One region of the Clostridium sp. FP1 genome, then DNA from elsewhere that is predicted to be linked to it. Evidence: a T-box and tRNA genes for the amino acid it is inferred to sense, from the RefSeq annotation. Region 1 holds a T-box; the other holds one or more tRNA genes.
The links. A T-box is a leader RNA that pairs with one kind of tRNA and senses whether it is charged. The one in region 1 lies ahead of gltX (glutamate--tRNA ligase), so its partner is inferred to be a tRNA-Glu.

Region 1 (7,001 bases):
ATTATAATAACAGGGTAAAATAAAAAGGCTCTACAGTTGGCATAAATACCAGCTGTAGAGTCTTACTAAACTTTAGAAGTTATCAAAGCCGGGATTTAATCCGTGGTGACGACTTTGATTCTGCTTAAAAAAGCAGGAAGTTACTCCCTCTACATATATTATTTTTTAAGACCTACATAATCTCTATACTTAACATATTAATGTGTTTTGATATATTTGTCAATGAATATAAATTTTACTTATTAAATAAAATTTTGACTTAATCTTTCAATAACACGTTTTTCACCCATAACTTGCATTACTTCATATAAATCCTGAGTTTGTGTTCTGTTAGTTAAAGCAACTCTAATAACGGTTGCAACATCAGAAACTAAACCTTTATATAATTCGGGATTCTTTTTATAAACTCTTCCGTTTTTTGCATATCCAAGTTTTTCAGAAAGTTCTTTAACACGTGAAAACCAAGTATCCGCATCATCACAATGATTATATATATCTATATAGTCCGCAAGGATTATTTTTACGTCTTCCATTGTTATTTGTTCAGGGAAATTAGTGCCAGCACTAATACTATTTTTATAAAAATCATCGAAAAAATATTCAATATGTTCTTTTACATCTAGCCATTTTACAAAATCTTTTCTTGGCTTTTCATTTTCTCTTTCAATATTAAATATTTGTTTTGCATAATCCTCATGTTTGATAAGTATATCGGAAGTTGCAGTATCATTCTCTTTAGCCCAAGCAAGGTATAAGTCATAAACTGTACCTGCGCTCATAGTAGCTATAATATTTTTACTCATATCGTTAAGTTTTAAAATATCAAATAGTGCACCGCTTTTGCTCATATTTTCAAGGGCAATAATAAAGTTTGTACAAGGCTCATCTACGTTTTCAGTTCTCCATTCTTGAAAATTAGAGTTAACTAAATTTATAAGATATTCAGTTACAGATATAAGAGGATATCCCTCTGCTTTATAAAAATCTACGCGAATTTCAGGGTCTTTTCTTTTACTAAGCTTACGTTTTGATGTTCCGTCCATTTTCATTATGACAGGTATATGAGCATAGTTTGGAGCAGCGCAGCCTAACACTTCAAATAATTGCAAATGTATAGGAAGAGAAGAAAGCCATTCTTCACCACGTATTACATGGGTTGTTCTCATTAAATAATCATCTACAGCATGAGCAAAATGGTAGGTTGGAAGTCCATTGGTTTTAAGTATTACAATATCTTGATCATTTTCTGGCATACTTATACTTCCTTTAATTAAATCATTACAAATTACTCTTTTATTTGGGTCCCCAGGGGATTTAAGTCTTATAACAAAAGGTTTGCCCTTTGATAAATTTTCATTAATTTCATGGAAACTAGCATTTCTGTGGATAGCCCATTTTCCATGATATCCTGTATTGATTTTTTGCTCTTGCTGAATTTCCCTTGTGGCATTTAATTCTTCTTCTGTGCAAAAGCAGGGATAAGCTAAGCCTTTTTTTATCAAATCTTTTACGAAGGTATGATATATTTCCATTCTGTCACTTTGTTTATAAGGTCCATAAGCACCTTTTTCACTATTAGAATCCACAACTCCTTCATCAAAATAAATTCCAAAATCGCGTAAGGTGTTAGTGCTATCTTCAATGGCACCAACTACCTCTCTTTTTTTATCAGTGTCTTCTACTCTAAAATAGAATATTCCTTCACTTTGATGAGCCACTCTCTCAGATATAAGCGCCGCGAATACCCCTCCAAGATGCTGAAAACCAGTTGGGCTAGGTGCATATCTTGTAACCATAGCACCTTGTTTAAGGTTTCTTTCTGGGTAGAGATTAGAATAGTATTCTGGAGTTTTGTCAATGCTAGGAAGCAGTAAATCTGCTAATTTTAAACAATCCATTTTAATCATCCTTTCTTGTTAATATTATTTAATCGCAAAAAAAACCTCTCATCCTATACTATATAGGACGAAAGGTAAACTTCCGCGGTACCACCTAAATTGATGTAAAGGCATCTTGCAATACCTAAATCCACTTATTAACAGTATAAATCATACTGTACTTTTATAACGGAAAGCTACCGTTGGACTTACTCAAATGTTTCAGTCCAATGCTCCAGAGCTTCTTTCTGTAGTTTCAAATACCAAATTTCCACCATCATTGGTTCTCTTTAAATTGAAATATACTTACTTTTCTCTTTCATTGCATTTATGTTTAAATTTTATTATTCAATTACAATTATACATTCATTATTTATAATGTCAACATACAAGATTTTATGATGGAGCTTTTTTCATAGAATCCTTTAAAGTGGGCTTTAAGAATTTATATGTAGTTTTGTTAAATACTTGATGTTTGTATTAATATTCTGTATATTTAAATAAGCAAATAATGGTTTTATATTATTTAATTAGTCTGAAAGTAGAATCATAATATGCGAAATGGAGGGTTTATGGAAATTTCAATTAATATAATAAGGGCAGTAAATAATAATAAGTATGTAAATATGAAAGATTATTATGAATTAGCATTTAACGTTAAACGTATATGGTTATCCGAACCATGTAATATAATTTTTGAAAAAAATAGAATATATAGCATAAAGCTTAAATCAGATGAGGTTATTGAGGGGTCAATTATTCAAATAGGACAAGATGAATTTGGATTTTACATAGTATTTAAAAGGGCAATAGTACCATCACAAAAAGGAGAATTACTAAATAACAGCGTTTTTTTTGAACGCCAAAGGATTCCTAAAGGATATGCAGTACTTAAAGAAGTTTTTGCACCTGACACTATAGCTGGTGGAAAAGAACTAATACAATACTGTGAAGGGCAGTGGCCTAACCTTAATGGCTCAGCACTATCTATAAAGAAAGAAGGTAGCAATTATATTTTTCATTTAATGAAAGGGAATTTAGGAGAAACCGCTGTAGAATTACGTCTTTGTAATGTTTATGCTGAAAAATGTATTGGAGACGACTGTAATAATTTAGAGTACTTTGATAAGGAGGGGATTGGATATTTAGATATTAAAAAGCTAGATGATTTTAATTATACAATTCATATACAAAATAATTTTATGGAATTTATTTGCATTGATGAATTAACTTATAATTCAGTGGAACACAGAAATGAAGTAACAATTAACTGTAGAGAATTAAATATAACTTACTATAATAGCTTCTTAAGGGGATTAGAAGAAAAAGGTATTGCGTTGACAAAGTTATATTCTGATAAAGATGTTCATTATTCAAAAGCAGATGAACTTCGAAGTAAATGGCTTGAAACTTTTACTCGAAATATAGATGTCAGTGATGCTAACCTAGACCAATGTCTTTGGCATATATTTAGCTATGGAAAGTTGTCGTGCGTGCAAAGAGAAGATGCAGATGCAGCGCTAATTAAAATTAAAAAAGAAACATTATATTTATTCTTTAATGAGGGAACAACTTGTTATCGTTTAAATAATGCTGAGAAATTTACTGCGGAGAATATTGATTATTTTAATGATATTTATGTAACCAATGAAGATTTTACTTGGACTTATGCGTTAACACATGAAAGAGTAACTTGTGGTCCATATTTTCATTCAAACTAAGGAATAAGTGCCCCACGTGGCAAGATGGCGACATACTAGTGAGAATATTTTGCGCTTTTTATGAATTTCATATTGACAATATATTGATAATGTAATAATATATAACATATACAGTGAGTGTACCTAACAAAATGTTAGCGGTACAGGGACTTTCCTACACGTAGATAACTCTACGGAGTCACTTCCAAAGTGATTTCGTGGAGTTTTTTTGTTTTATAATTAAGTAGTAACAATTAACAATTGCTATCTACTTCAGAGAGAATATAGGGGGGATACAATGAAAAGTATATTAGAATATTATGAAAACTATGATGAGGAAGCGAGACTTATTAAGGATAATGCACATAAAATAGAGTTTATTACAACTATGCATTACTTAGATAAGATTGTTAAACCAGGTGCAAGGATTCTAGAAGTTGGTGCAGGAACAGGAAGATAAAATACAATGTTTAGATGAATGCTTAAGGGTATTAAAAAGTGGTGGAATTTTAGCAGTTGCTTATATCAATAGATTTTCAACTTTTGTTAATATGATAAATAGAAAAAAAGAAAATATTAATGATGAGGGCTTGAACAATATTGTAAAAACAGGATTAGAATATGGTGATGAAAGAGACTGCTTTTACTATTCCAAATATGATGATATAGAAAATTTAATGGATAGTTTTAATATAACAAAGATTAGTCATATTGGAACTGATGGATTGGTGGGTCTGTTTAGTGATAAATTAAACGAATTTAACGGAACGGAATTTGAAAAGTGGATGGAATATCACTTAATGACATGTAGTGATAGCAGTTTAATTGGATATAGTCAACATGGATTATATATATGTGAAAAAATATAAGTTTAGAGGTGTACCTGTTAATAATAGGCTACACGAGATATAACAATTGATAATTGTTATGTACTATTAAGGAATACAGGAGGGAAATAACTATGTATACAGGTAAAAAAATCAGATTAAGAGAGTATAAAAAAGAAGATGTGAAACAAGCTCAAAATTTTATAAATGATCCTGAGGTAAAGAGACTCTTACACCCAGGAATTCCTTATTTATTTACCTTTGAAGATGAACAAAAATGGTTTGAAGGAATGTCAGGTACGAAGGAAAAATACAGTTTTGCCATAGAGACATTAGAGGATAACAAATATATAGGTGGTTGCGGGATAAACGATATAGATTGGAAAAACAGCGTGATAGTTGTAGGTATATTCATCGGGGATAAAGATTATTGGAGTAAGGGCTATGGCACTGATGCAATGAAGGTTTTAATTAGGTTTATTTTTGAGCAAATGAATATACACAAAATTAAATTGAACGTATATTCCTTTAATGAACGTGCAATTAGATGCTATGAAAAATGTGGATTTAAACAAGAAGGCAGACTAAGAAAAGAAATATTCAGAGATGGAAAGTATTACGATGAAATTGTTATGGGACTTTTAAGCGAAGAATATTTTTCATAAAAGGGTATTTCTGTTTTGAGGACATTTCATCACAGTAGGTGATGAATTAATAGGCATCAGCAGCAAGACCTAAGGATTAATGAGGAAGTGAGATGATAATAATATGGGAGCCTTAATTCTGCTCAGTGATTTTACTGAAAATGATAACGTGAATTTGAAACGAAAAATGCAAGAAATATTTTTAGATAAGAAATATACAATAAGCTATATACCTTCAATGTCGGATATAAAACTAAAATACTTTGAACAAGCAAAAATGGAATTAAGTAAATATGGGAATTTTCAATTTGATTATTTTGATATCGATGACTTTTGTAATATTGAAAAAATAGAAAAGATATTTGAATCAGAAATAATATATCTATCAGGTGGAAATACCTATTACTTTTTAAATAACTTAAAAAAGAGGTATCTAATAACTAGACTTAGAAAGTATGTTGAGAATGGAGGACATATTATAGGATTAAGTGCAGGGGCAATAATTATGTCAAAAGACATATCCTCCGCAAAATTTGGTGATAAGGATATAGTTGGACTATCGGATTTGTCATCTTTAGCTTTAGTTGATTTTGATTTTATGCCACATTGGAATCAAGATAGTAATTATTTAGAAGATTTAAAAGAACATTCTAAAAATACTGGCAATACAGTTTATGCATGTAATGACGGCGATGGAATCATTGTAATGGATAATAAAGTACACTTTTATGGGGATATAAAAATGATAAAACAGGGTGAAATAATGAAAGCTTACGAAAAAGACCATATAATAATTTAAATAAAGCATTTGAAAAAGAACAGACTAGCCAGTTGACTAGTCTGTTCTTTTTCAAATGACTTAAACATAGATTTTTTAAATACCTGCAGGAGCAAGTCTAGATTTAATAAGTTTAGCCTTGTTTTTCTTATAAATTTGATGCATTTCTAGTATCTCTAAAGAAGTATAAGTATATTTAATGAATATAGCAGCCGTAATAAAAGATATTACATCAGATATGGGATAGGCAAGCCATGCTCCAAAGACTCCCATGTCCAAACCTACTACAAGTGCATACACTAGTGGAATAAATACTATTATTTGTCTGTAAATAGATAATTTAAAAGAAGCTTTAACTCTATTTATAGCTTGGCAATATGAGATTGACAGATAATATATTCCAAGGCAAGGGAATACAGCTATAACCATTCTAAAAGCCTTTGCTGTTCCTACTATAATAGCACTATCGCTTATAAATATACCTATAAGTGATTCTGCAAAAATCATAAATATTGCCCACAATATAGTTGAACTTACAGATACTGCAATTATAGCTGTTTTAACAACTTCTTTTAATCTGGTATAATTTCCAGCACCATAATTATAAGCAGCTATAGGTTGCATAGCTGAGCTTATACCCATTACTGTCATAAATAAAAACATTGAAACCCTTGTAGTTAAACCAACTGTTACAATGGCTAAATCTCCGCCATAGGAGGATAGCAAATTGTTTAATATAGCAGCTACCACTGCATCTGAGATTTCTATTATAAATGTTGAAAACCCAACATATACTATTCCAAGTGATACTGCTTTATTAAGAGTTAGTCTAATAGAAAAATTTAACTCCTTCTTTATTTTCATAAATACAGTTAGAACATATATAAAACCTATTATCTGAGATATTACTGTAGCTATAGCAGCTCCTTTTACTCCATAGGAAAATACATTTATTAAAACATAATCTATAATTACATTACAAATTGCTCCAATGCAGGTACTAAATAAAACTATTTTAGTGTTACCAAAGGCAGTTATAATATAAGATGCAATTAGCGTAAAGGATTGAAATAGCACACCAATTAATATTATACTTACATAATCTTTTGCAAGAGGGAACATCTTTTCCGAAGCACCTAGACTAATTAAAATTTTATCTTGAAAAATAAAAATAC
Region 2 (7,001 bases), 3.6 Mb from region 1:
GTAATTCTAAAACTTATTTTATTTATAGATGCTAAAAATCACAAACTCGCTATCGCTCAAACATGTGATTTTCTTTACGCATCTATAAATAAAATAAATTAAGAATTACTAAGGCTTGTTCAGAAGCATTCTGCGCAACATAAACTTTTGTTAGCATAATATAAGAAAAAATTATTAGTCATCAATAGAATAATTCACTACTTGGAGGCACTTCTTCCTGCAATGGCACCAGAACTCCATGCCCATTGAAGATTGAAACCGCCACAGTTACCATCTACATCTAATACTTCACCCGCAAGGAATAGATTGGTAGCAATATTGGATTCTAGAGTTTCGGAGTTAACTTCTTTTGTGTTAATTCCCCCGGCGGTTACCTGAGCATTGGAGAAAGAATTAGTGCCTGAAACTTCAAATTCCCATTGTTTTAAAAGTGTATAAATAGCACTTTTTTCTTTGAAATCAAGATCGCAACAAGGCTTATGAATATCTTCTATTTTTGCCTCTTTTAAAATTATCGGGATGACTTTCTTGTTAATTACTCCAATAAAAGAATCGTGCACGCCTCGACTTTCAAATACTGACCAATGGTTTCCTAAAAATTCCTTTAAATTTTCAGAAGAAATAGTTGGTAACATATCAATTTTTAAAGAAACTTTGTTATTTTTAGATAAACTATAAGACACAGTTCTGCTAAGCTGAAGGATTGGAGGTCCTGAAATACCATAGTCAGTGAAAAGTATCTCTCCAAATTCCTTTTGGACACATTCGCCATTTATAAATATTTCTGCATAACCGTCGAATTTAACTCCAGATAATGCCTTTAATCTATTGTAGTTTAATTTAAGCTGCACAAGGGCCGGCATTGGCGGTATTATACTGTGCCCTAATTGTTTAGCTAGTATGTATCCAGAACCGTCAGAACCTGTCTTAGGGGCAGATTTACCGCCAGTGGCAATAATTAACTTTTCACATTCATATGTAGTGTTGTCTGCAGTGAAAATTTTAAAGCCATTATTATTTTTAATAATCTCTTTAGCTTTTGTGTTTGTATATATAGGAATATGCTTTTCTTCTATTGCAAAGCGTAGTATATCAATGACTGATGATGCTTGCATTGACATAGGAAACATTTTACCACCCTCTAAAGTTACTAAAGGTATACCTAAAGAGGCAAAAAAATCTATAGTATCCACTACGTTAAAAGAATCTAGTGTATGACTTGCAAAATCTGGATTTTCGCTGTGATAGCAAGTTCTATTTATGTTCGCATTACTGATATTGCATCTTCCATTACCGGTGGTTAATATTTTTTTGCCTATTCGATCGGTTCCTTCAATTATTGCTACATCTAGTCCAGAATCTTTTGCTATTATTGCAGAGGTTAAACCGGCGGCACCTCCGCCAACTATTATAAGAGAATGTTTCAAGAAAATCTCTCCCTTCGAGAAAAAAATATATTTGTAGTATAAAGTATGATATCTATGATTTTACCCTAAAACGGCGACCTTTAATATTAATTTTTATTTTATGTTATAAGAATTTTTAGAATTACTTAGAAGTGGAATAGGTATTTGTAATTATGAACTATATTTTTTTGTATAACAAACTGTTGAATTTACTGGGTTTGTGTATTATATTAAAAAATAAATAAATAAAAACAAGAAAACATGTTGACACTTCGGGAAAAATGCTTTATTATAGTTTATGTTGGGTTGCGAGACGGAAGCACATGATAAATAAAGTAACAGTTTAGTATGGCTCCTTGGTCAAGCGGTTAAGACACCACCCTTTCACGGTGGTAACAGGGGTTCAATTCCCCTAGGAGTCACCAATAAAACATATATGGGAGCATAGCTCAGCTGGGAGAGCATCTGCCTTACAAGCAGAGGGTCACAGGTTCGAACCCTGTTGTTCCCACCATATATGGCCCAGTGGCTCAGTTGGTTAGAGTGCCGCCCTGTCACGGCGGAGGTCGACGGTTCGAGTCCGTTCTGGGTCGCCATTTTTGTTAGCTAGCATGGCTCAACGGTAGAGCAGCTGACTTGTAATCAGCAGGTTGTAGGTTCAATTCCTATTGCTAGCTCCAATAAAAACTTAATAAATTAATAAGGCTCCTTGGTCAAGAGGTTAAGACACCACCCTTTCACGGTAGTAACAGGGGTTCAATTCCCCTAGGAGTCACCAATATATGGGAGCATAGCTCAGCTGGGAGAGCATCTGCCTTACAAGCAGAGGGTCACAGGTTCGAACCCTGTTGTTCCCACCATATATGGCCCAGTGGCTCAGTTGGTTAGAGTGCCGCCCTGTCACGGCGGAGGTCGACGGTTCGAGTCCGTTCTGGGTCGCCAATCCTTGCTAGCATGGCTCAACGGTAGAGCAGCTGACTTGTAATCAGCAGGTTGTAGGTTCGATTCCTATTGCTAGCTCCAAAAAAGCACTAAACATTTGTTTAGTGCTTTTTTTTGTTTTTTGGGAAATTATTTGTAGCGATAAATTTCCAACAGAGTTATTGAATAACCTACTATAAGTGGTATAATAAGTATTACAAAAATGTTATAGGTCAAAACTAAAAAACATTAAAAACAAGGGGGACAAAAATGCATAAAACAAACAAAAAAGTTCTCAGTACGGTTGTTGGGGTACTTATGTTAATTAATCTTATTAGTACCATTTCACCGAAAACCGTTAATGCGGAGGTAGCAAGCGATGGGGTAAAGATTACAATTCTAGGAACGTCAGATATTCATGGAAGATATATGCCATGGGATTACTCAATGGATGCACAAAGTATGGCAGGTAGTTTGACGCAAATCTATACAAAGGTCAAATCAATTCGTAATGAAAATCCAAACACAATTTTAGTAGACGCTGGAGATTTAATTCAAGACAATTCTGCTGAACTTTTTAACAATTCGCCAAAGCACCCAGCTATGGTTGCATTGAATGAAATGGGTTACGATGTATGGAATATGGGTAATCATGAGTTTAACTTTGGACTTGATGTGCTCAGCACTGTAACTAAGCAGTTTAATGGAAAGGTTATCTCAGGAAATATATATAAAGAAGATGGAAGCAGATTTGCTCCTGCATATACAATTATTGAAAAAGAAGGGGTTAAGATTGCCCTAATTGGGATGGATACTCCACTAATTACTCAGTTTGAGGCAGGAACTGATCATCTTAAAGGACTTAAAGTAGTGAATCCCATAGATGAAACTAAAAAGGTAATTAATGAACTAAGAGGCACAGTTGATGCTATGGTAGGAATTATGCATATGGGTATTGATAATGAAAACAATATTGCAGGTACTGGTGTACGAGATATTGCAAATGCTTGTCCAGAGTTAACAGCTATTGTATCGGGACACATGCATAAGCTTGTTAAACAAGAAACCATAAATGGAGTATTAATTACCGAACCTAATAAATATGGATCAGCTTTATCAAAAATAGATTTATCATTTAAGAAAGTAAATGGAAAAATTGAATTAGATAAAAAATCTAGTGACGCTATAGTTATTGATAGTAGTGTTCAATCAGATAAGGGACTTGAAAAGTCGCTTGAACTATATCATAATGTTGCTCGCGCAGATGCAAATACAATTGTTGGGCAGTTGAAGGGAATAGATCTTGTTCCATCAGATGAAATAAATGGAATACCTCAGGTACAAATACAGCAAACACCGCTAGCAGATTTCTTTCAAGAAGTTATGCTTTACTATAGTAAAGCGGATGTAGTAGGAATGCAAATTGATAATGATAAAGCAAAGCTTAATGTTGGACCAATAAAGAAAAAGGATATTTCATATAATTATCAGTATGCAGGTGGAGAAGTAACGGTTTTTGAATTAACAGGTAAAGATTTAAAGGGGTATATGGAGTGGTCCGCTGGCTACTTTAACTCAACGAGTCCTGGAGATGTTACTGTAAGTTTTAATAGTAATAGGCGTGCATCAAAATATAGTACAAATGATATGTTTGGTGGAGTTAAATATGAAATAGACCTTACGAAGCAAGAAGGAAGCAGAATAGTGAATTTAAGACATATGAATGGAACTACAATAAAAAGTGATGAAGTTTTGAAGCTTGGCATGAATGATTATAGAATGCAGGCATTAATAGGAAAAGGTGGAGTGTTTGAAGGAAAAACCTTTAAGAAGCTTTGGAGTTCAACAGATAAAACTGCTTTTGGTGAGGAACAAGGAACAATAAGAAATCTTGCAATTAGATATATAAAAGAAGTTAAAAAGGGTATTATAACATCAAGTATTCAAGACAATTGGAGGATAATAGGTGTTGACACAACTTCATTAGAAAGAAAAGATATAGTTAAACTTGTAAATTCAGGAATACTTGAAGTAGCAAAAACAGCTGATGGAAAATATACAAATATAGCATCAATAAATATTAAGGATGCTACACCTTTGGATGAAATAAGTGACCTATGCAAGAAGGCAAATATAGAGCTAGGAAAATTTACTGCTGGAACTCGTAAGGGTGAATTCTACCATAAGTTAAATGCAATTATGAATCCTGAGCTGGTGGTAGTTAAGCCAGAAACACCAGTATCAGTAAAGGAAAAAGCAAGTAAAAAATACGGGGTAGTAACTTCATATGCTCTTAACGTTAGAAGTGGAGCTTCAGCGAAGTCTGAGGTTATTGGATATGTTGCTAAAGGGGAAAAACTTGAGGTGCTCGGAATGACAAACAAGTGGGTTAAAATCTCTTATAAAGGTAAAGTAGGATATGTTTATAGCTCATATGTTAAACTTTAAATCATAGAAATGAGGAAAGATATGGTTGGCGAAGCTTCATTAAAGAAAATCAATGATAAAAGAATTATGGTTATAAATTAAAATTAATAGAAAAACCCACTAAATGGACACCGACTCCATTTAGTGGTTCTTTTTATTTACTTAAATTTTTCTTTATTCTTATATCCTCACAAAAGAATTTGCAGGCGGTAAAATTGCCAAGCAATCTAGAGGTTATTCTTTCAGAATAGGTATTTAATAAATTTCCAAGAGTTAAATTAGTAGATACTAGCATTTTCTTTTGTTTTAATAACTTTGTGTTAAGCAAATTAAACATTTCCATTTTAGTAAAATCTGAAATTTGCTCAGTACCCAAATCATCTATAATAAGTAAGTCACAATTTATTAGTAACTCCTCTAAAGAGCTGTCACCATTAAACCGAACTTCTTTTAAACTCTTTATTAATTCTTCCGCAGTTCTATATACTACAAAAAAGCCTTTGTCCATTAATTCCTTTGTAATGCAGTGAGACAGAAAAGTTTTCCCTGTGCCGGGGCCTCCGTAGAATAATAGATTTTCATCAGAGTCGTTGAAATTTTTCAAAAAATCCATAGACGTAGATAAAATATTTTCCATGTTCTTTTTTGGAGATTCTGATGCATGTTCACTTTTTCTAGAAGGATAATAATCCATGTTAAAATTATCGAAATTATGAGTTTTTAGCATGCCGCGGAGTTCAGAACCAGTGTAATAAACATCTATAACCTTTTGCTTAAAACAGGAGCATTTAGTATTCCCAATAAAACCTGTATCGCGACATTTATTACATCTATAATGTAAATTCAAGTATTCCATATCAAAACCATTAGAAACTAATAGTTCAGATTTCTTCACCCTTAAATCTACTATTTTTTCTCTTAGATCACGTAAATATTCATCTCTATTATGGATGCTTTTCAAGGCACTAATGGATAATTCTATACAAAGCTTACCTATTTTGCGGTCTAATTCAATAATTTCAGGGTGATTTTTTTCTATGTGAGTTTTTCTTTTTCTAAAGTCACTCTCTTCTTCTTCTCTTACTCTATCATATAGTGCTAATATTTTAGTTTGGTACCCTTTAATCATTCTTATCCCATCCTAGTAATTTTTTTTCTAGTTCATCAAAGTCATAGGCTCTTTGTTCATAATCATTAAAACTTCCTTTGGCAGGTTTCCCACCAGCAGTAACGTTTTTAGTAGTCACTAATCTTTTTTTATCTTTTTTCTCAATATCTTCTAGTGATTTTATACCATCTTTAAACCAACTATTTAGAATTCCATCAATATATTTAAAATCAGCTCTACTCAGTCTATCAAAACAGATATCGCAAGCTTTAAATATTACTTCTAGGGAAAATTTATAAACATTTACCCATTTATCTAATATTTGTTCTTGAGGCTTCATTATTTCAGGGGCTTTTATTCCTAAGTAATTTAATATTTTCCTAATATTTATCCATTTATCCTCATGTTTTTTTATATAAGATTGGGCATCTTCAATATCTTTAATATTGGCATCATGCCATGCAATTGCAATGGTTTCAATATACCTATAGTCAACCTTACCTTTTGATACACAATATTGAATTAACAGAAGTATTAGCTCAGGAGCGAAACTATAATCCTTTTGCCAACTTAGGTACATAGTCATTTCTTTTGGTGAAAGAGGTTTGGCTAGTAACTTTTCAATATCTTGAAGCATACCTTTTATAGAAGAATTGGCCAATTCTTCAAGCAGATTTATATTTTGAATATTTTCATCAGGAACATCTAGTAAATCTAAGAATTCAATATTAAAATTACCCATATTATCAATGGGAGTCATTTTAATTGTATTCTGGTCATTCCAATAGTTCCAAGCATTAACAACATCAGTCTCTAGGAGCCCAAGGGTATTTGCTATAACTGAAGATGTAGCACCTATTTCTCCAGATGCACAATATTTCAGTCCAAGAAGGTAAACTTTAACGAATTCTCCCCTAGCTCTAGGCATAAACTTATCTATAAAAATATTACTCACAGGAGTATATCTATAATTTTCATTTTTAAACATGAAAGTGCTCATAAAGTCACTACCTTTCTTTTATAGTATAGAAGTATGATCTTAAATAAAAAAGCTACAATTAATTTATATGATGTACCTTATAAATTATGTTTAATAGTACAGTCTATAAAAAATTCATTATACAACTTATAGTATACCA

Region 2: it encodes a tRNA-Glu, which carries the amino acid that the T-box ahead of gltX (glutamate--tRNA ligase) is inferred to sense. The anticodon was not compared.

What each region holds. Positions count from the first base shown of each region.
Region 1 is NZ_JAAMNJ020000001.1:1,534,138-1,541,138, forward strand. Features, by position in the region: gene gltX (glutamate--tRNA ligase) at 243-1,898, opposite strand; T-box leader at 1,959-2,209, opposite strand; gene G9F70_RS07440 (DUF4275 family protein) at 2,450-3,598, shown strand; gene G9F70_RS07445 (hypothetical protein) at 3,876-4,037, shown strand; gene G9F70_RS07450 (hypothetical protein) at 4,015-4,446, shown strand; gene G9F70_RS07455 (GNAT family N-acetyltransferase) at 4,539-5,069, shown strand; gene G9F70_RS07460 (Type 1 glutamine amidotransferase-like domain-containing protein) at 5,173-5,847, shown strand; gene G9F70_RS07465 (MATE family efflux transporter) at 5,923-7,001, opposite strand, start outside.
Region 2 is NZ_JAAMNJ020000001.1:5,103,928-5,110,928, reverse strand. Features, by position in the region: gene G9F70_RS24405 (NAD(P)/FAD-dependent oxidoreductase) at 198-1,427, opposite strand; tRNA gene G9F70_RS24400 (tRNA-Glu) at 1,757-1,831, shown strand; tRNA gene G9F70_RS24395 (tRNA-Val) at 1,845-1,920, shown strand; tRNA gene G9F70_RS24390 (tRNA-Asp) at 1,926-2,002, shown strand; tRNA gene G9F70_RS24385 (tRNA-Thr) at 2,012-2,086, shown strand; tRNA gene G9F70_RS24380 (tRNA-Glu) at 2,110-2,184, shown strand; tRNA gene G9F70_RS24375 (tRNA-Val) at 2,191-2,266, shown strand; tRNA gene G9F70_RS24370 (tRNA-Asp) at 2,272-2,348, shown strand; tRNA gene G9F70_RS24365 (tRNA-Thr) at 2,355-2,429, shown strand; gene G9F70_RS24360 (5'-nucleotidase C-terminal domain-containing protein) at 2,598-4,775, shown strand; gene G9F70_RS24355 (ATP-binding protein) at 4,909-5,883, opposite strand; gene G9F70_RS24350 (DnaD domain protein) at 5,876-6,862, opposite strand.